2 regions of the Mesorhizobium sp. GW821-FHT04C10 genome follow, and region 1 is predicted to be linked to the other one. Evidence: riboswitches for the same ligand, from Rfam matches in the RefSeq annotation. Region 1 holds a riboswitch; the other holds the start of a gene.
The links. A riboswitch is a leader RNA that binds a small molecule or an ion and turns the genes downstream of it on or off. The one in region 1 is predicted to bind thiamine pyrophosphate.

Region 1 (9,374 bases):
GCGGGCCCTTTTGGGGCCGCCGGTTCGCTCTTGCCTGCCGCCGGCATATCTGCGGCTTCCGCCTTGGCGCGGGCCTTGCGGTCGTCGAGCCTGGTGCCGCCGCGCTGCGCCAGCATGTCGGAATAGCCGCCGGCATATTCGACCCAGCGGCCGCCGCCGTCCGGCGCGATGACGCTGGTCACGGTGCGGTCGAGAAAATCACGGTCGTGGCTGACCAGGATGACGGTGCCGGCAAAACCAGCGACAAGTTCCTGCAGCAGTTCCAGCGTCTCCATGTCGAGATCGTTGGTCGGCTCATCGAGCACCAGCAGGTTTGCCGGCCGCGCCAGCACGCGCGCCAGGATCAGCCGCGCCCGCTCGCCGCCGGACAGTTCGCGCACCGGCGTGCGCGCCTGCTCCGGCTTGAACAGAAAATCCTTCATGTAGGAGACGACATGGCGCTGCTCGCCATTGATGACGAGGTTTTCGCCGCGCCCGTCGGTCAGATACTGCGCCAGCGTTTCCTGCGGGTCGACCGCCTCGCGCTTCTGGTCGAGCGTGGCGATTTCCAGATTGGTGCCGAGCCGCACCGAGCCGGCATCCGGCGCCAATTCGCCGGTCAGCATCTTCAACAACGTCGTCTTGCCGGCGCCGTTCGGCCCGACAAGGCCGACGCGGTCGCCACGCTGGATGCGGGTCGAGAAGCCCTTGACCACGGTGAGATCGCCAAAGCTCTTCTCGATGTTCTTTGCTTCGATCACCAGCTTGCCGGATTCGGCGGCATCGCTCGCCACCATGGTGGCGCTGCCTTCGGCGCCACGATGGCCGCGGAAGCGCTGGCGCATGGTCTGCAGCTCGCCGAGGCGGCGCATGTTGCGCTTGCGCCGCGCCGTCACGCCATAGCGCAGCCAATGCTCCTCGCGCACGATCTGGCGGCCGAGCTTGTGCTGCTCGCGCTCTTCCTCTTCCAGCACCAGGTCACGCCATTCCTCGAAATGGCCAAAACCCTTGTCCAGCCTGCGGGTCTGGCCACGGTCGAGCCAGACAGTGGCGCGCGACACGCGTTCGAGGAAGCGGCGGTCGTGCGAGATGACGATGAGCGCCGAAGAGGTGCGGACAAGCTCTTCTTCGAGCCATTCGATGACGGACAGGTCAAGATGGTTGGTCGGCTCATCAAGTAGCAGAATGTCGGGTTCCGGCGCCATGACGCGGGCCAGGGCGGCGCGCCTGGCCTCGCCACCCGAGAGGTCGCCCGGCCGCTCTTCGCCCGACAAGCCAAGATGCTCCATCAGATAGGAGGCGCGATAGGGATCGTCGGCAGGCCCGAGGCCCGCCTCGACATAGCCGCGAACGGTGGCGAAGCCCTCCATGTCGGGCATCTGCGGGAGGTAGCGGACCGTCGCCGAGGGTTGGCGGAAGACTTCGCCGTCCTGCGGCTCGATCAGGCCGGCGGCGATCTTGAGCAGCGTCGACTTGCCGGAGCCATTGCGGCCGACCAGCGCGATCTTGTCGCCGGCCGAAGCGGTCAAGGCGGCGCCGTCGAGCAGCGGCGTACCGCCGAAGGTCAGTTTTATCCCGTCGAGATTGAGAAGAGGCGGGGCCATGTCAGCTTTCGGGCAAAGGATAGGGATGGGCGAGCAGCAGCGCGCGGCCATGGCCGAGCGCGATTTCGAGGCGGCCCCCGGTCTTGTCGAACTTGACCTCGTTGGAGATGGTCAGTGATGAGCCGAAGGCCACCTCGACCTGATTCAGCGGCCATTTGGCACCGGCAACGGTCAGGCCGGCAAGTTCGGAAAAGCCGAGGATCGAAAACAGCGTGCCGTCGGCATAGTCGAACCCGGCCGTTCCCAACAGCAGCGGGACACCTTCCTGGGCACCGCTGGTCAGCAGCACCTCCGTTCCGGCCTCGGCCAGGCGCAGGGCGAGCGCCAGATGCAGGAAGGCATGGTCGGCGCGCTTGCCGCCGAACGCGCCCGCCAACACAAGGCGGGTCGCTCCGCGCTCAAGGGCTGCCGCGATCGCCAGTTCCCCGTCGGTCTTGTCTTTTTCCGCCGGGAAGGTCTGGCGTGGCACCGCGGCGAGGTCGGCGGGCAGGTCGGCCGGCACCGAATCGAAATCACCCACCCACAGTTCCGGCACAAGGCCGAGCAGCCTGGCATGGCCGATGCCGGCGTCGGCGGCGATCACGCGCGAGCCCTCGACCTGGCGGTCGAGCCGGGGCGTGCGGATGAGATCGCCGCCAAGCAGGATGGTGAATGTGCTCATATCCGGTGGCCTGTACCAGCCCGGCAGCGGAAACGGAAGGCGGCAAACTCCCACTTGCGTGGTTCCTCGGCCGGGCCTATGTGTCGAAACGCTCTAACGGGGTGCCGGCTGCGATCTTTCGCGGACCGGCTGAGAGGCAGTCTCGCCAACCCGCTGAACCTGATCCGGTTTGTACCGGCGGAGGGATTAGACGTTTCGGACAGTCCGGCGCCTCAATTCCTTGTCACGCGAACGAAGGAGGCGCCGATGCGCACGCTTTTATACTCTCTTGTCTCAGCCATGGTTTTTGCGCTGTCGGGGCCGGCCTTGGCCAAGGACAAGCTCACCGTCTACACCTATGAGAGCTTTACCGCCGACTGGGGTCCAGGTCCCGTGGTGAAGAAGGAATTCGAGGCCGAATGCGGCTGCGATGTCGAGTTCGTCTCGGTTGCCGATGGCGTGGCGCTGCTCAACCGCGTCAAGCTCGAAGGCGCATCGACCAAGGCCGACATCGTGCTCGGCCTCGACACCAATCTCACCGCCGATGCCAAGGCCAGCGGGTTGTTCGCGCCGCATGGCGCGGTGAACGACGTCAATGTGCCGGGCGGCTGGAGCGACGATACTTTCGTTCCGTTCGACTACGGCTATTTCGCTGTCGTCTACGATACCGAAAAGCTGAAGACGCCACCGAAGAGCTTGAAGGACCTGATCGAAGGCAGCGCCGACGACAAGATCGTCATCCAGGATCCGCGCACCTCGACGCCGGGCCTCGGCCTGTTGCTGTGGGTGAAGTCGGTCTATGGCGACAAGGCGCCGGAGGCCTGGGCCAAGCTCAAGGCCAAGGTGCTGACCGTGACGCCCGGCTGGAGCGAGGCCTATGGCCTGTTCACCAAGGGCGAAGCGCCGATGGTACTGTCCTACACGACGTCACCGGCCTACCACATGGTCGCCGAGAACACGCAGCGTTACCAGGCGGCTTCCTTTGAAGAGGGCGAATACCTGCAGATCGAGGTCGCCGGCATCACCACGACCGGCGCCAAGAACCCGCTGGCGGCAAAGTTCATCGCCTTCATGACCGGACCGAAATTCCAGGACGCGATCCCCGAGACCAACTGGATGTTCCCGGCCGGCAAGACCGACAAGCCGCTCAAACCGGCCTTCGACAAGCTTGTCAAGCCGACCAAGACCTTGCTGTTCAGCCCGGAAGAGGTCGCGGCCAACCGCAAGGCCTGGGTCGATGAATGGCTGGCGGTGATGAGCAAATAGATTGGCCGTATGATCGAAAGATGATTGCTCTACGGCGCCCCCCTCTGTCCTACCGGACATCTCCCCCACAAGGGGGGAGATCGGATGCTATCGGTGATTTCGCCAATCGCCAACGCGGCGGGTATGAGCGAGGCGCGGAAACTGCCAATCTCCCCCCTCGTGGGGGAGATGTCCGGCAGGACAGAGGGGAGCGCGAAGGAACGCTACGCTCGCTAGAGGCCTTCTGGGCGATCCGGCGTGCAACGCGCTGACTCCCGCATCACCGCCGGCATTGCCGCGCTCGCCGCGATCACGCTGCTGATCGGTGGCGCGTTTGCCGGCTTGCTCATCGAAGGCGCCCATGATTTCTCGGGCGCCTGGGCGGCCTTCGATCCCTATCTCCTTCGCGTTGTCCGCTTCACGCTCTGGCAGGCAATCCTTTCGACGCTGCTTTCGGTTATTCCGGCACTCTTTGTTGCGCGCGCCCTGTCGCGGCATCCGCGCTTCTTTGGCCGCGCCGTCATCCTGCAGCTCTTTGCCGTGCCGCTGGCGCTGCCGGCGATCGTCGCGGCGCTCGGCATCCTGGCGCTCTACGGTCGCGCCGGCTACTTCGCCGGGCTGTTCAGCGCGATTGGCGGCAGGGGCTGGCCTGGCATTTACGGCCTGTCCGGCATTCTCGTCGCCCATGTCTTTTTCAATCTACCGCTCAGCGTGCGACTGTTGCTCGAGTCGCTGCAGACCATTCCCGCCGACCAGTGGCGGCTGGCGAGCCAGCTCGGCATGGGCGCGCGGCCGGCGTTCCGGCTGATCGAATGGCCGACGCTGCGCGCCGCTCTGCCCGGCGTCGCCGGGCTGGTCTTCATGCTCTGCATCACCTCCTTCACCATCGTGCTGACACTCGGCGGCGGGCCGGCCGCCACGACGCTGGAGGTCGGCATCTATCAGGCGCTGCGCTTCGATTTCGATCCCGCGCGCGCGGTCGCCCTGACATTGCTGCAGATCGCCTTGACGTTCATCGTGGTGCTGGCGCTGACGCGGCTTGGCGCCAATGTCGTCGGCGACACCAACCTGCCGGTCGCGCCGCGCCGCTATCTCTCCGTCAACGGGACCGAGGCGTCGCTCAACGCCGTGCTCATCGTGTTGGCGCTGCTGTTCGTTGTCGGGCCGATGGCCGCGACCGTGGTGGCCGGTTTGGGCGCCGATCTCGGCCGGCTCGCCGGCGAGGCCACCGTCCGGCAAGCAACGCTGACCAGCGCCGCGCTCGCCTTCCTGTCGGCGCTGCTTTCGGTGATGCTGTCGCTGGCGCTCACCATGGCGCGGCGAGCGCTGGCGCTGGGCCGCCGTGCCGGGCCAAGGACATTGCTTGAGCATGCAACCGACACCGGCGCGGGGTTCGTCCTGGTCGTGCCGCCCATCGTCATCGGCGCCGGCTGGTTCCTGTTGCTGCGCCATGCGGGCGATGTCTTCGCCATCGCCCCGGTGATGGTTGTCACCGTCAATGCTGTCATGGCGATGCCGTTCGCGCTGCGCGCCGTCCGTCCCGCCTATGACGCGGCGAGCGAGCGTCACGAACGGCTCTGCGCACAGCTTGGTATTGCCGGCTGGGCGAGGCTATGGCTGGTCGACTGGCCATCACTGCGGCGCCCGCTCGCCACCGCTTTTGCTTTCGCCATGGCGCTGTCGCTCGGCGATCTCGGCGTGATCGCGCTGTTCGGCAGTGATTCCGTGCAGACCTTGCCCTACCTTCTCCTGGCGCGCATGGGCAGCTACCGCACCGAGGACGCCGCCGGCCTGGCGCTGTTGCTTGGCTTCGTCTGCCTCGCATTGGTGCTGGCCGCGGATTGGCTCGGCAGGGAAAAGGTCGGCAATGTCTGATGGGGCGATGGACAGGAAGGGCGTTCCGGTGCGGCTGGACAAGGTTTCGTTCAGCTATGGCGAGGCCCCGCTCGTCTTCGATGTCGCGTTTGCCGCGGCGGAAATCACCGCCATCATGGGGCCGAGCGGTTCAGGCAAGTCGACGCTGCTCAACCTCGTCGCCGGGTTCGAGACGCCATTGTCCGGCCGCGTGCTGATCGGCGGGGCCGATGTCGGCGCCGCGCCGCCGGCCGAATGGCCAGTGTCGATGGTGTTCCAGGAAAACAACCTTTTCGCCCATCTTTCCGTCGAGCAGAATGTCGGGCTCGGGCGCTCGCCATCGCTGCGGCTGACCGAAGCGGACCGCGCTGATATCGCCGGGGCGCTTGCCCGCACAGGCCTTGGCGGCAAGGAAAAACGCTTGCCGCGCGAACTCTCCGGCGGCGAGCGCCAGCGTGTTGCCCTGGCCCGCGTGCTGGTGCGCGATCGCCCGGTGCTTCTGCTCGACGAACCCTTCGCTTCGCTCGGGCCAGCCCTGCGCGACGACATGCTCGATCTGGTCGCCGGCGTGCATGCGGAGCGCGGCATGACGGTGCTGTTCGTCACGCACCAGCCGGAGGACGCCCGCCGAATCAGCCAGAATGTGGTGTTTCTGGACAATGGCACCGTGGCGGCCACCGGCAGCGCGGACGATTTCTTTGCCGGGGCTGGTCCCGACGCCTTCCGGCGCTATATCGGTGCCAGTGCCGGGAATGCCGTATCACGAGATATTGCCCGGAAGCGGACATAATTTACGGTCAAACCGGCCTCAGGCGATGGGGCGCTTGCTTGCCATGGCAGAAGTAGTGTGGCTAGGTCCGCCCTACTGGTCCGGCACAAGCCGTGATTTGCCTACAGCATCCGCCGCACGCCCCGAGGGACGCGCGACGGATGCTGTAGAAGTTTGTTTTTTGCGCATGACATGTTCCGAAGATCGCCCCCGATTTTCGTGGTCATGCGCCGGGACCTGAAAGGAAGCCGTTCTGGCGATCGGCGTTGACAAGCTGCGAATGAATCCACTGGCGCGCTTTCTGGCGCTGGCCGGCTTTGCCGTGGCGCTTGCAAGCTGCCAGATGTTCACGCCTCCGGAGGTCCAGGAATCCGGCTTCCAGCCGTCCGACAGGCCGATCACGGTCGACAATGTCGCCGCCAACAACAAACTCGCGGAACTCGCCAAGGCGCAGCATCCGCGCATCCTGGCCACCTATGGCGGCGAGTATTCCGATCCCAAGCTGGAGCGCATGGTCGCCAAGGTGGTCGGTAACCTGACCGTTGTGTCGGCGAACCCGACCCAGACCTATCGCATTACCATCCTCAACTCACCCAACGTCAACGCCTTCGCGCTGCCGGGCGGCTATCTCTACATCACGCGCGGGCTGCTGGCGCTGGCCAACGATTCGTCCGAGCTCGCCGCCGTCATCGCGCATGAGATGGGTCACGTCACCGCCAACCACGGCCTGCAGCGCCAGCAACTCGAGGCCGAGGAAGGCCTGGCGACCAAGGTGGTCTCGGATGTGCTGGGTGACAGCCCGACCGCCAAGGCGGCACTGATCCGCGGCAAGCTCAGGCTGGCGCAGTTCTCGCGCAACCAGGAGCTGGAGGCCGACGCCATCGGCATCAAGTCGATCGGCGAAGCCGGCTACGATCCCTATGCCGCCGGCCGCTTCCTGCAGTCGATGTCGGCCTATACCGATTTCCGGTCGATCAGCGGTGCCACCGATGCCAGCCTCGACTTCCTGGCCACGCATCCCAACACGCCGCAGCGCATCGACCTGGCGCAGCGCCATGCCCGCCAGTTCGGCGCACCCGGCTTCGGCACGCGCGACCGCGATTCCTTCCTCGCCGGCATAGATGGCCTGCTCTACGGCGATACGCCGGAAGAAGGCTATGTGCGCGGCGAGACCTTCCTGCATCCGGGGCTTGGCGTGTCGTTCACGGTGCCGGACGGTTTCATCATCGACAATTCGGCAGCGGCGGTGACGGCGACCGGGCCGGGCGACATCGCGATCCGCTTCGACGGCGTTTCGATCGACAAGAACCGCGCCTTGACCGACTATATCAGAAGCGGCTGGGTGGCTGGCCTCGACGACAGCACGGTCAAGCAGGAAACCATCAACGGCAACGAGGCGGCGACCGCGCATGCCGGCGCCGAAGGCTGGCAGTTCGACATCGCGGTGATCCGCGCCGGCGGCCAGGTCTACCGGCTGCTGACCGCGGCACCCTCGGCCAGCACCTCGCTGGATTCTGTCGCGCGTTCGGTCAGCGGCTCATTCCGTATCCTGAGCGCCGCGGAGAAGGCGGCCTTGAAACCGCTGCATATCCGCGTGCTCACAGTGCAGCCGGGCCAGACCATGGGCACGCTCGCCGCGCAGATGGTCGGCGTCGACCGCAAGCTCGACCTGTTCCGGGTGCTCAATGCGCTGTCGCCGGGGGCCGCGGTTTCGGCCGGTGACAAGGTCAAGATCGTCACCGACAAGTAAGAGCACGCTGCAAACTCACTTCGCTGCACGCCTGCCGCGATTTTCTATGCTTCCGGTGCTCATGGACTTACCACTCCGCTCCGGTTCTTGAAATCCACGCCATTCGCCTCAGCGGAGCGAGTTTTCAACGCGCTCTTGATCCTGTGCTTTTGAGCGGTCAGGCAGCTGTCGCCAGAAACTCCGGATTCTGCTTCACCAGCGCGACCTTGAGCTTTTCCATGGCGCGCGCCTCGATCTGGCGGACGCGTTCCTTGGAAATGCCAAGCGTCTCGCCAAGCGCCTCGAGCGTGGCGCCCTCGTCGTTCAGCCGGCGCTCCTCGATGATCCTCAGTTCGCGTGCGTTGAGCGCGCGAAGTGCCTCACGCAGCCAGAGCGACCGGCGCGCGACGTCGATCTTGTCGCCAACGATCTCGTCGGGCAGGGGATCGTCCGAGACCAGGAAGTCCATGCGCTCGGTGCCGCCTGAATCGTCGGCAAGCGGCACGTTGAGCGAGGAGTCGGGTGCCGACAGCCGCGAATCCATCATCGCCACATCCGCCTCGGAAACGCCAAGCGCGACCGAAACTTCGCGGTACAGAGTTGTGTTGGAGAGCGGTTCCGTGCCGTTCGCGAGCCTGGCGCGCAGGCGCCGCAGGTTGAAGAACAGGGCCTTTTGCGCCGAGCTGGTGCCGCCGCGTACAATCGACCAGTTGCGCAGGATGTAGTCCTGCATCGAGGCGCGGATCCACCACGTCGCATAGGTCGAAAACCGCACTTCGCGCTCCGGCTCGAAGCGGGCGGCGGCCTCGAGCAGGCCGACATGGCCTTCCTGTATCAGGTCGCCAAGCGGCAGGCCGTAGTGGCGGAATTTCGAGGCCATGGAAATGACCAGCCGCATGTGGGCGACGGTGATGCAGTGCAGCGCGTTCTGGTCGTTGTCTTCCTTCCAGAGCAAGGCCAGCCGGTGTTCCTCGTCCCGTTCGAGATAGGGAGCCTTCATCGCCGCGCGGACCATGATCCGTCCTGCCATGTCTTCCATCATGAGGTGCTCCCTGGTTCAGGCGAGATGACTTGCGAACTTGGCAGGGCACCGGTTGAAATCGCGGCGTCGCGCCCTAGAACAGCCAAAACTGCCATGCGCGAGAAAGGTTCCGCCGGCGCGGGCGGGCGAGTGATGCTGTCCAGGCGATTTTTGAACCGTCGCCCGGACGCTTCGAACGCTGCTAACAATCCTTTTTTGAGAATGGGGTTTCGGAAATTCTTTGTTTTTGAAATCTGATTCCTTATTCTTTCTGTCTGCATCTGTCATTTTCCAACCCTCACAACAGGCCGGGTTTCAGGCCAAGGACGGGATCACAAAAAGATGAAATGGCTCAAGTCGCTTATCGTCGCCGGAACGCTGCAGGCTCTGGCTGTCACCTCAGGCCATGCGGGCGCCAATCTCGATCAGATCAAGCAGGCCGGCGTCATCAAGGTCGGCACGGAAGGCACCTACGCACCCTTCACCTATCATGACGGTTCGGGCGCGCTGGTCGGCTTCGACGTCGAGATCGC
Region 2 (9,374 bases), 1.9 Mb from region 1:
GCCCTGGCAGACGATTCCCCCATGCAGATTTCCAGCTATATCGATCGGGGCGAGGTGCTTGTCGCGCGCGATGGCAACAGGATCATTGGCCATGCGCAGATCATCGAGACAGGTGAGGGCGGTATGTTCGAACTCAAGAGCCTCGCGGTCCGCCCGGCAAGGCAGAGCGAGGGGGTGGGGCGTGCCCTCGTCGCGGCGGCAATCACCCGCTGCCGCGAGCGCGACGGCCGGCGCCTGATCGTCTCGACCGCAACGGCCGATATCGGCAATCTGCGCTTCTACCAGCGACAGGGATTTCGCATGTGCCGTATCGTGCAGGACGCGTTCGGGCCATCGACCGGTTACCCCGAAGGCTTGGCTGTGAACGGCATTCCGCTGCGCGACCAGGTGGTTTTCGAACGCGACCTCGGCGCGGATTGAGGGGTAGTGGATCCTCCACCTCGCGCTCCGGCTTCACGACAGTAGCAGACAGTCCAACAGCCCGCTCCGGTTCGCCGGAGCGGGCTTTTTTGCGTTTCGGCCTGAAGCGCGTCGCGGCGAAGTGCATTCATGCCACGCGCTTCAGGGCTTTGTTTTTTATCCATGGCGTCTTCCCAAAACCGAGGTCGCCTTTGCGCGACACGCATCAGGCCAGGATGTTGACGGCGCGGGCCGCGACCAGTGCGATCGTCAGCAGGGAGATCATCGCCTCGGCCATCATCAAAAGCTTCGCGCGCTGGGAGAGTGGCAAAGTGTCGGTCGGCGAAAACGCCGTCGCGTTGGTGAAGGCGAGGAAGACATAATCGACGAAGCCCGGCAGCCAGTCGCGGATCTCGCGGTCGTTCAAGGTCATTTGCGGGAACAGGAAATCGGAATGGGCGCGGTTGACGAGGCCGCAGGTCGGCGGCCCGCCGCGATCGGTGCTCCAGAACCACAGGGCAAAAATGATGACATTGGTGACCCAGATGTTGAGCGCGTCGATCAGCAGCGTCTGGCCGCTGGAGCCGGCATGGCCCGCCAGCAGCGCGCGCACCAGGAACACCAGCGAACCGCAGTTCATGACGCTGACGACGCCGGTCATGACCAGGGCCGTCCTGCGGATCATGACGCGGAACCGGCCGACCAGATACCAGTGCTCCTCCTCGACCGCCTTCTGGGTGGCGACCTGTGTCCAGGCCGTGGCGACCGACAGCGGCACGAGCAGCGCCGCCTCAAGGGCCGGCGCCAGCCAGCGGGGGCCGAACGAAAGATCGTTGATCACCAGAAGCTGCAGGCAGATGATGACAAGGACAGCCGCGCGCGCCAGCCAGAAATCGAACGCGCGGTGGTGGATGACGGCATGCTGGTGACGCATCGAGTATCCGGGAGGTTCAGACAGGATCAGATATGCGGGTTGTTCTGTCGGGGGAGGGCAACGGAGCGCTGAAATTCCCGCTCAATCTTGGTCTTGCAATGGCCTGCAAGTATACTTTTTCGTAAGCTTTGACGTTGGGGCTGTTCGGCAAACCGGTCGGTGTGATTTAAGCGCCGCATGACGGGAATTGACGACTCCATAGATGGTTGGCTGCCGGCCGGGTTGCCTGTCGCGGGCATCGACCGTTCGTCGGTCTGGTCCGGCCTGCTTCGTCATCCCTGGTATTTGCTGGCGCTCTTGTGCCTGGTGCAGATCGTGTGCTGGACGGTGGTGCCGGCGCTGATCGACCCCGCGCCGCCTGGCGATGTCGTGGAAGGTTTCATGTGGGGCCGCGAATGGGTGCTGTTGACCTACAAGCATCCGCAGCTTCCCGGCTGGCTGCTTGAAACCAGTCATCTTCTGACCGGATCGTTCCGCTGGCCGCAATATCTGCTCGCCCAGCTGACGATCTCGTCGACCTTCGTCCTGGTCTATCTGCTGGCCCGCGACATGCTTGGGCAAAGCCGCGCGCTGGCCTCCGTGCTTTTGATGCCGTCGGTCTATTTCTTCGGCTGGCCCACCCCGCAATTCAATCATGACTATGCGCAGATGCCGTTCTGGGCGGCCATATGCTGGCTGCTTTGGCGTGCCGGCCGCGGTGGTGGGCCGGGCTGGTGGCTGGCGCTTGGACTGGTGTCGGGCGTCGGACTCTATGCCAAGTTCTCCACCGGCCTGCTGGTTGCATTCGGCGCTCTCTGGCTGTTGTCCGACGCACGCGCGCGCAGCCGGCTTGCGACGCCTTGGCCATGGCTCGGCCTTGCCATTTTTCTCGCCGTCGCCGCGCCGCTGGCCATCGAACTGTACCGCATCGACTTCCTGCCGCTGACCTATTTCGCCGACCGCGACGCCTGGGTGACCGAACACCGTGCGCGCCTATATTACATCGGTGTCCAGGTGGCCGGGCTCTCCGGCTTTCTGCTGGTGCTGTCCATATCAGGGCTGCTGCGGCGCTCGCCTTACCCCGAAGCGCCCGTCGAACGCGGCATTCTGGTCTATCTCGTATGGATGGGGCTCGGCCCGGCGGTCCTGATCATGCTGGCCTCGTTGTTCACCGGCACCGGTGAATCCTGGGGTGCGCCGATGTACAATCTTGTCGGCGTCGTGGCGCTCGCCTTCCTCGGCCACCGGCTCGGCGCCTTCGAGATGCGAAGGTTGGCGATCTGCGCATTCGCCTGCATCGTCACCATGTCGGCCGCCTATGCGGCGATCCGCTGGACGGACTGCAATGTGCGGGGGCGCATGGACGCCGTCTGCTGGCCGGCGCAGCCGATCTCGGACGAGGCCGAGGCGGTGTGGCACGCGGCAGCACCCGGCCGGCTCGACATTGTCGGCGGCGATACCAATCTGGCCATGCTGGCTGGCCTCAATGCCTATGACAAGCCGTCGATCTTCACCGACCTCAACATGCGGTTCGCGCCGTGGATAACAGGGCGGCGCTTGCATGATCACGGCATGCTGATGGTCTGGTCGGGGCGTGGTGTGCCGCCGTCGCTGCGGGCATGGTTGGGCAACATCCCGGTCAAGACCGTTCTTTTCAACTGGTCGCGCGAGGCACCGCCCGTGCCAATCAATTTTGCCGCCATTCCGCCTGGCACGCGCTATCTGCCGCTTGCCGTGGACAGCCGAACCCGGCATCAGCGCAGCTGAAGCCTGTCGCGCGGTCCGATCGCGTTCCGCATCGTGATATTTCGTTCGTGCATGGCCGTACGCGGCCTGCAGGCGCCGCGTTCACTTCCAGTCGACTGGACGAAGCCGCCGACAATGCCCATTTATGGGAAATCCAATTTTGTTGTTGTGCAATTCAGGTCGGAAACGGCTACCGTTTCCCCCTTGAATTGCTTTCTTGAGGAGACGTGACATGGCGACTTCGACCGAACGCGCAGTGCTTGCCGGTGGCTGTTTCTGGGGCATGCAGGATCTGATACGGCGCTATCCCGGCGTCATCTCCACTCGTGTCGGCTATAGCGGTGGCGACGTACCCAACGCCACTTACCGCAACCACGGCACCCATGCCGAAGCCATCGAGATCAATTTCGATCCGGCCGTGATCAGCTATCGCACACTGTTGGAGCGCTTTTTCCAGATCCACGATCCGACGACGCGCAACCGCCAGGGCAACGATGTCGGGATGAGCTACCGCTCCGCGATCTACTATACCAGCGACGAGCAAAAACGCGTCGCCGAAGACACCATTGAAGACGTCGATGCGTCCGGCCTGTGGCCCGGCAAGGTCGTTACCGAAGTCGCACCTGCTGGTGCCTTCTGGGAGGCCGAGCCCGAGCATCAGGATTATCTGGAGAAATATCCCAACGGCTATACCTGCCATTTCGTGAGGCCAGGCTGGAAGCTGCCGGTTCGTGAGAAGGCCGTCTCATAGGTTTACGGATAGGCTTTCGCGCGGCATGGGGGTATAAATGCTTCGCCGATTGCCGCGCGACCAGCCATCGCATGGCGATTGACGGGAGGTGGCATTTACCGAAATGCGCGGGCTGATCTGACGGGGGTGAGCATGAAGAAGATCTATCGGAAGCCAGTCCTGGTGAAAAAGGGCCGCCTTTCAGACGTCACCGCCTTGATACCGCCTTCGCAAATCAAGGCCACCTGATCGACAGCCTTCATTGGCAAGTGTGGTCGGCCGCTCGAAAAGGCCTGGCTCGACCGCCGTTTGAATGGGGTGATCGGCTTGACGGGCGCTTTGAGAGGGTGCCGCTTTTGAGCCCGCAGACCGGGCAAGACCGGCTTTCGGCCGTGTTCATACTCGACGTCAACCACTATACCGGGCCGCTGCTGGCAGGGTGGCTTGAAGCTGGCCATCACATCGGTGCGATTGTTGTGCCGGGGTTGCGTCGGCGCCCAAAGCACTTCAGCACCGGCAATTTACGCCGAAGACTGAAACGCAGATTGCTGCTCAGACGCTATATCGGCGACACGCCGGCAAGGCTGATCGAATTTGGGCGACCTTATGACTGGGACACGCTCGGCAAGCAATTGTCGCAGGTCGAGGCCGCTGTGTTGATCTGCTATGCTTTCCCCACATTGGTCCCACCGCAATTGCTGAGCATCTTTCCCAAGGGCGGGCTCAATCTTCACCCGGCGCTGCTGCCCAACTATCGGGGCCCGCATCCTCTCCACCGCCTGGCGGTGGACGACCAGCATGCCGTTCATGGCGGTGTGACGCTGCACAAGATGTCCGCCGCCTTCGATGACGGCGACATCCTTGGGCAGGTGTCGTTTTCGGAAACAGACTGGGCGTCGCGGCGGGCCTTGATCGACGGCCTGGCAAGCGCGATGCGCACGCTGGTGAGCGAGGTGGCACCCGCCTACTGCAAGGGCAGCCTTTCGGGGACACGGCAGCCGGCCGGCGATTTCATCTGGGCGCGGCTTGAATCTGCCCACACGATGATCTCGCCGGCCATGTCGATCGAGCATGTCGATCGGTTGTGGCATGTGCTGGGCAATATTCCAGGGATCTATCTCGATGTCGCCGGCCGCAAGCTCAGGCTGGGGTTCCAGATCGGACGGCTAGGCTCGCCGACCGGACAAGTGCCGGTCGCACGATGGGGCACCGTGGAGTTCGATCTCGCCGATGGCAGGGTCCGGTATCTCGCCTATGGCCGCCTGCTCAAACGGCTCTTGAAATTGCGCGACGCTTTCGCGCGCTCTCAAGTCAAACGTCGCGTCCTGAAATAGCGGTCAGCGAGAAACGATCGAGCAAGGGACTTGCCGAAAGCAGACCACCCCGGTCATCAAGACCGGTAAACGCGGAAAAGTCGCGGCGCTTGCGCTCCGCGACTTTCCTGGCTGCTATCGAAATTACTTGCCGCAGTTGTTGTCGTTCACCGTCGGTGCGGTTGCGTTGCCGTTGGCATCGCTCTGCGCGCCTTGGGGATTGGTCGGGCAGTTCTTATCCGCATTGGAATTCATGTCGCCTGGCGCGGTGGTGGTGCTGTTGGTCGCCGCCGGATCAACCGTATTGGGTGAGGCCGGCGTGCTGGGGTCCACTGTGATCGACTGGCCGCTGCCGCCCGACCCGTCCGTGCCGTTTGCGCTATTGCTTTGCGCCATCGCGGATGTGGCAAGAGCAACGGTGAACGCCGAAGCTGCGAGGATTTTCATGAACATGGTTCTGTCTCCATTTCTGTGAACTCGTCGCGTTGCGACTGGTGGGTCAACCTCGCGGCTTGGCGAAGGTTCCCGATAAAATTCGCGCGGGGAGGACCCTCCGGCGTCCATCCCGTGATCAGATCTGGTGCAATGTTTTTGGCCCATTGCGCCGAAAAAACAGCTTCCCCTTCAGTTCGAATGGTGCTTTAACGCGTCCATCCACAGGGGTGCTCCGTACGGTCGGGGCTGAGACGGGGGCGGCAAGCCCACAGACCCTAGAAGCTGATCTGGGTAATACCAGCGGAGCGAGGCGGGCGATGTTTTCAGGCGCACAGATTTCCCTATATCCCATGGCCGACGATTTCGTCGGTGTCATCCTTGGTGCGCTCGGCGCACTCGATCCCTACCGGGACAGGCTCAGGATCGAGACCGACGACATCTCGACCTTGCTGGTCGGACCGCCCGAGGTGTTGTTCCCGGCGCTGCGCGATCTGTTCGTGGCGGCGGCGCGGAGCGGCAAGCATTGCGTGCTGTCGGCGGCCATTTCGCGCGGCTGCCCGGGTGAGCCGGACGATCCGATCTGCCGCTCCGACGCGTTTGGCGGACCTGTCGGGCCGCTCGGCCCACGCAAGGAAGCCGCCATCGCCGCGGTGCGCGATGCTGCTGCCACCGGCCAGCCGGCGGCGGCGCAATTCTCGCTCTATGTGATGGGCACCGGCGACCACATGGACGAGATCTATGGCTGCATCGATTTCCTGAAGCAGTCGGGCGTCTACGATCGCTCCAAGAACTTCTGCACCAAATTGCGCGGCGACACGGGCGCGATCTTTTCAGCGCTGAACGAGGCCTTCTGCCGCTTCGGGCCGGGTGCCGGCCACGTAACCCTCGACGTCACGGTTTCGGCCAACAGCCCGTCGGCTGTCTAAGCCGGCCGCGCTTCCGCGCGACCCCGTCAAAGGTTATGCCCGTGGTCTCATCATCAGTGCCGCGCCCGCTCGCGGAGTCCCTTGCCAAGGCAGTACCCGCCGTCATCTCGGTCGGGTTGCTGCTCGTGGCGTGGCAACTCTACGCTACCTATTCCGGTATCAAGCCGACGATCCTGCCTGCGCCGTCACGCGTCTTCGAACAGGCGATGCTCAATCGCGGGGCGCTGGTCGACAACGCTATTCCGACCATCCGCGCCACGCTGATCGGCTTTGCCTGTTCGCTCAGTGCCGCCTTTCTGCTGTCCATGCTGGTCGATTTCTTCCAGCCGCTGCGGCGCGCGCTGTTTCCTGTCTTCATCATCAGCCAGACCTTGCCGCTGGTGGCGATCGCGCCGCTGGTGGTGCTGTGGTTCGGCTTCGGGCTGGCCCCGAAGATCATGCTGGTCGCGCTGGTCACCTTCTTTCCCATGCTGGTGGCTCTGGTGCAGGGCTACGAGGCGACCGAGACCGAGATCGGCCAGATGCTGCGCGCCATGGGAGCAGGGCGCTGGCGCGTCTTCTTGCTGGCGCGGCTGCCTTCGGCGCTGCCCTATTTCTTCGCGGGCCTGCGGATCTCCATCACCTATGCGGTAGTCGGCGCCATCTTCGCCGAATATGCGGGTGCGGCGAAAGGGCTGGGCATCTACATGCTCAACGCCAAGAACAATTTCCGCCCCGACCTTGTGCTGGCCGCCGTCGGTGTCAGCGCCGCGCTGACGCTTGTCCTGTTCGGGCTGACGGCGCTCTTGCAGCGCTTTGCCATGCCCTGGGAACGGGCCGGTCGGCAGCCGGCGGGGAAGGGCGCGCGGAGATGAGCCGGCTCGAATTGCGGCATGTGCGCAAGGCATTCGGTGGGCTCGACGTGCTCGTCGATATTTCGCTCAGCGTTGGCGCCGGCGAATTCGTCTCCATCCTTGGGCCTTCGGGTGCCGGCAAGTCGACGCTGTTCCAGCTCCTGACGGGTGCCGAGCATGGCGAGGGCGACATGTTGTTCGACGGCGCGCCGCTCGACGATCATGGCAGGCATTTTGCCTTCATGCCGCAGCGCGACGCGCTGATGCCGTGGCGGCGCATCATCGACAACACGACGCTCGGGCTGGAAGTGCAAGGCACCAGGCGCAAGGTGGCGCGGGCTCGCGTCGCGCCGCTGTTTGCCGAGTTCGGGCTTGCCGGCTTCGAGCGGCATTTTCCGGCACAGCTTTCGGGCGGCATGCGCCAGCGCGCGGCGCTTTTGCGCACGGTGGTGCAGGAGCGCGACATGCTTCTGCTGGACGAGCCGTTCGGCGCGCTCGACGCGCTGACCCGCGCGGCCATGCAGCGCTGGCTCGAGCAGATGTGGCGGCACCATCGCTGGACGGCGTTGCTGATCACGCACGATGTGCGTGAGGCCGTGTTCCTGTCCGACCGCATCTATGTGCTGTCGGCACGCCCGGCCCGTGTGCTGCGTGAAATCAGGGTGCCGCTGCCGCGCCCGCGCGATCCGGCCGGTGCTGCCGCGCGACAGGCCGGCGCACTCGAGGCCGAGATCCTCGACATCTTGCTCAACCCTCAACCATCCAAAGGACACGACCATGACTGAATTGACGCGCCGGCAGGCTTTGCTGCTCACCCTTGCCAGCGGTCTTCCGCTGGTCGCGGGATCGAGCCGCTCCTTCGCGGCAACGCAAAAAGTCTCTGTCGCGCTGGACTGGACCGTCAACACCAACCACGTCGGGCTGTTCGTCGCCCGCGACAAGGGATTTTACCGCGAGGCCGGCCTCGAGGTCGACATCCTGCCCTACAGCGACACCGGCGCCGGCACGCTGGTCGCCAACCGCGTTGCCGATTTCGGCATCAACGGCACCATCAGCCTCTTCACCCAGAGGACCGCCGGTGCCGACTTGAAGGCGGTCTATGCGGTGGTGCAGGCCGAAACCGGCCGGGTGGTCTTCAATGCGGTGCGCAGCGAGATCAAAAGCCCGAGGGACCTCGACGGCCTGACCTATGGCGGTTTCGGCAGCGCCTGGGAAAATGCGCTGATCTCGACCATCATCCGCCATGACGGCGGCAAGGGCAATTTCGAGACGGTGACGCTCGGCACCTCCGCCTATGAAGCGCTGGCCAATGGCTCGGTCGACTTCACGCTGGAGGTCGCGACCTGGGAAGGCGTCGAGGCCGAACTCAAAGGCGTCAAGCAGCGCAGCTTCGTCTATGCCGACTACGGCGTCCCCGACGAGCACACGACACTGATCTCGTCGAGCGAAGCGTATCTCAAAGCAAACCCGGCATTGGCATCGGCCTTCGTCGAGGCAACGCGGCGCGGCTATCAGTTCACCGTCGATCATCCGGAAGAAGCCGCCGTGCTGCTGATCGCCGCCAACAAGGATGCCCTGACCAATCCGTCTTTGATCGAGGCGTCGCTGAAAGTGCTGATCGACGGACACTATCTGCGCGCGGAAAACGGTGCCATCGGTACGATGGACCCGGCCAAGATGGACGCGATCGGCGGCTATCTCTTCACTGCGGGCATTTTGCACGACGCCGACGGCAAGGTTCTGACGCAACGTCCGGATTTCGCCAGGTATTTCGCAAATTCATATCTGGGTTGAGGCTGGATGCGCGTCACCGGTGGCGCTCGGTGAGCTACGTCGGTTTGGCGTCGGGGCGCATCTTTCTCCAGCCTTCCGGTCGATCCCGTCAATCCTGATCCGGTCTTGCCGGTTAACCGCCCGGCAATGGTTGCATGCAATGGTCCCGCCGAGGGGATCATCGGGGTGTTTGCCTTGTTCACGTCAAAAAGTGGAACGCTTCCAAGCGCCGGCCGGGACAGGATCTTATCCGACGTGCGCAAGCGCGAGATCCTTGCCGACCTGCGTGAAGGCTTCTTTCGCGCC

Region 2: it holds a riboswitch for thiamine pyrophosphate, as region 1 does, so the genes downstream of both, AC07UC_RS16935 (YkoF family thiamine/hydroxymethylpyrimidine-binding protein) here and thiB (thiamine ABC transporter substrate binding subunit) in region 1, are expected to answer to the same signal.

The regions. Positions count from the first base shown of each region.
Region 1 is NZ_JBWKTL010000001.1:1,550,564-1,559,937, forward strand. It holds gene AC07UC_RS07515 (ABC-F family ATP-binding cassette domain-containing protein) at 1-1,583, opposite strand, end outside; gene AC07UC_RS07520 (thiamine diphosphokinase) at 1,585-2,244, opposite strand; TPP riboswitch at 2,332-2,447, shown strand; gene thiB (thiamine ABC transporter substrate binding subunit) at 2,491-3,489, shown strand; gene thiP (thiamine/thiamine pyrophosphate ABC transporter permease) at 3,727-5,343, shown strand; gene thiQ (thiamine ABC transporter ATP-binding protein) at 5,336-6,112, shown strand; gene AC07UC_RS07540 (M48 family metalloprotease) at 6,372-7,841, shown strand; gene AC07UC_RS07545 (RNA polymerase factor sigma-32) at 7,999-8,862, opposite strand; gene AC07UC_RS07550 (hypothetical protein) at 8,859-9,122, opposite strand; gene AC07UC_RS07555 (amino acid ABC transporter substrate-binding protein) at 9,184-9,374, shown strand, end outside.
Region 2 is NZ_JBWKTL010000001.1:3,478,326-3,487,699, forward strand. It holds gene AC07UC_RS16905 (GNAT family N-acetyltransferase) at 22-420, shown strand; gene AC07UC_RS16910 (hypothetical protein) at 626-1,333, opposite strand; gene AC07UC_RS16915 (glycosyltransferase family 39 protein) at 1,511-3,079, shown strand; gene msrA (peptide-methionine (S)-S-oxide reductase MsrA) at 3,291-3,809, shown strand; gene AC07UC_RS16925 (formyltransferase family protein) at 4,145-5,122, shown strand; gene AC07UC_RS16930 (hypothetical protein) at 5,246-5,554, opposite strand; TPP riboswitch at 5,750-5,863, shown strand; gene AC07UC_RS16935 (YkoF family thiamine/hydroxymethylpyrimidine-binding protein) at 5,854-6,462, shown strand; gene AC07UC_RS16940 (ABC transporter permease) at 6,498-7,316, shown strand; gene AC07UC_RS16945 (ABC transporter ATP-binding protein) at 7,313-8,080, shown strand; gene AC07UC_RS16950 (ABC transporter substrate-binding protein) at 8,073-9,089, shown strand; gene AC07UC_RS16955 (methyltransferase family protein) at 9,324-9,374, shown strand, end outside.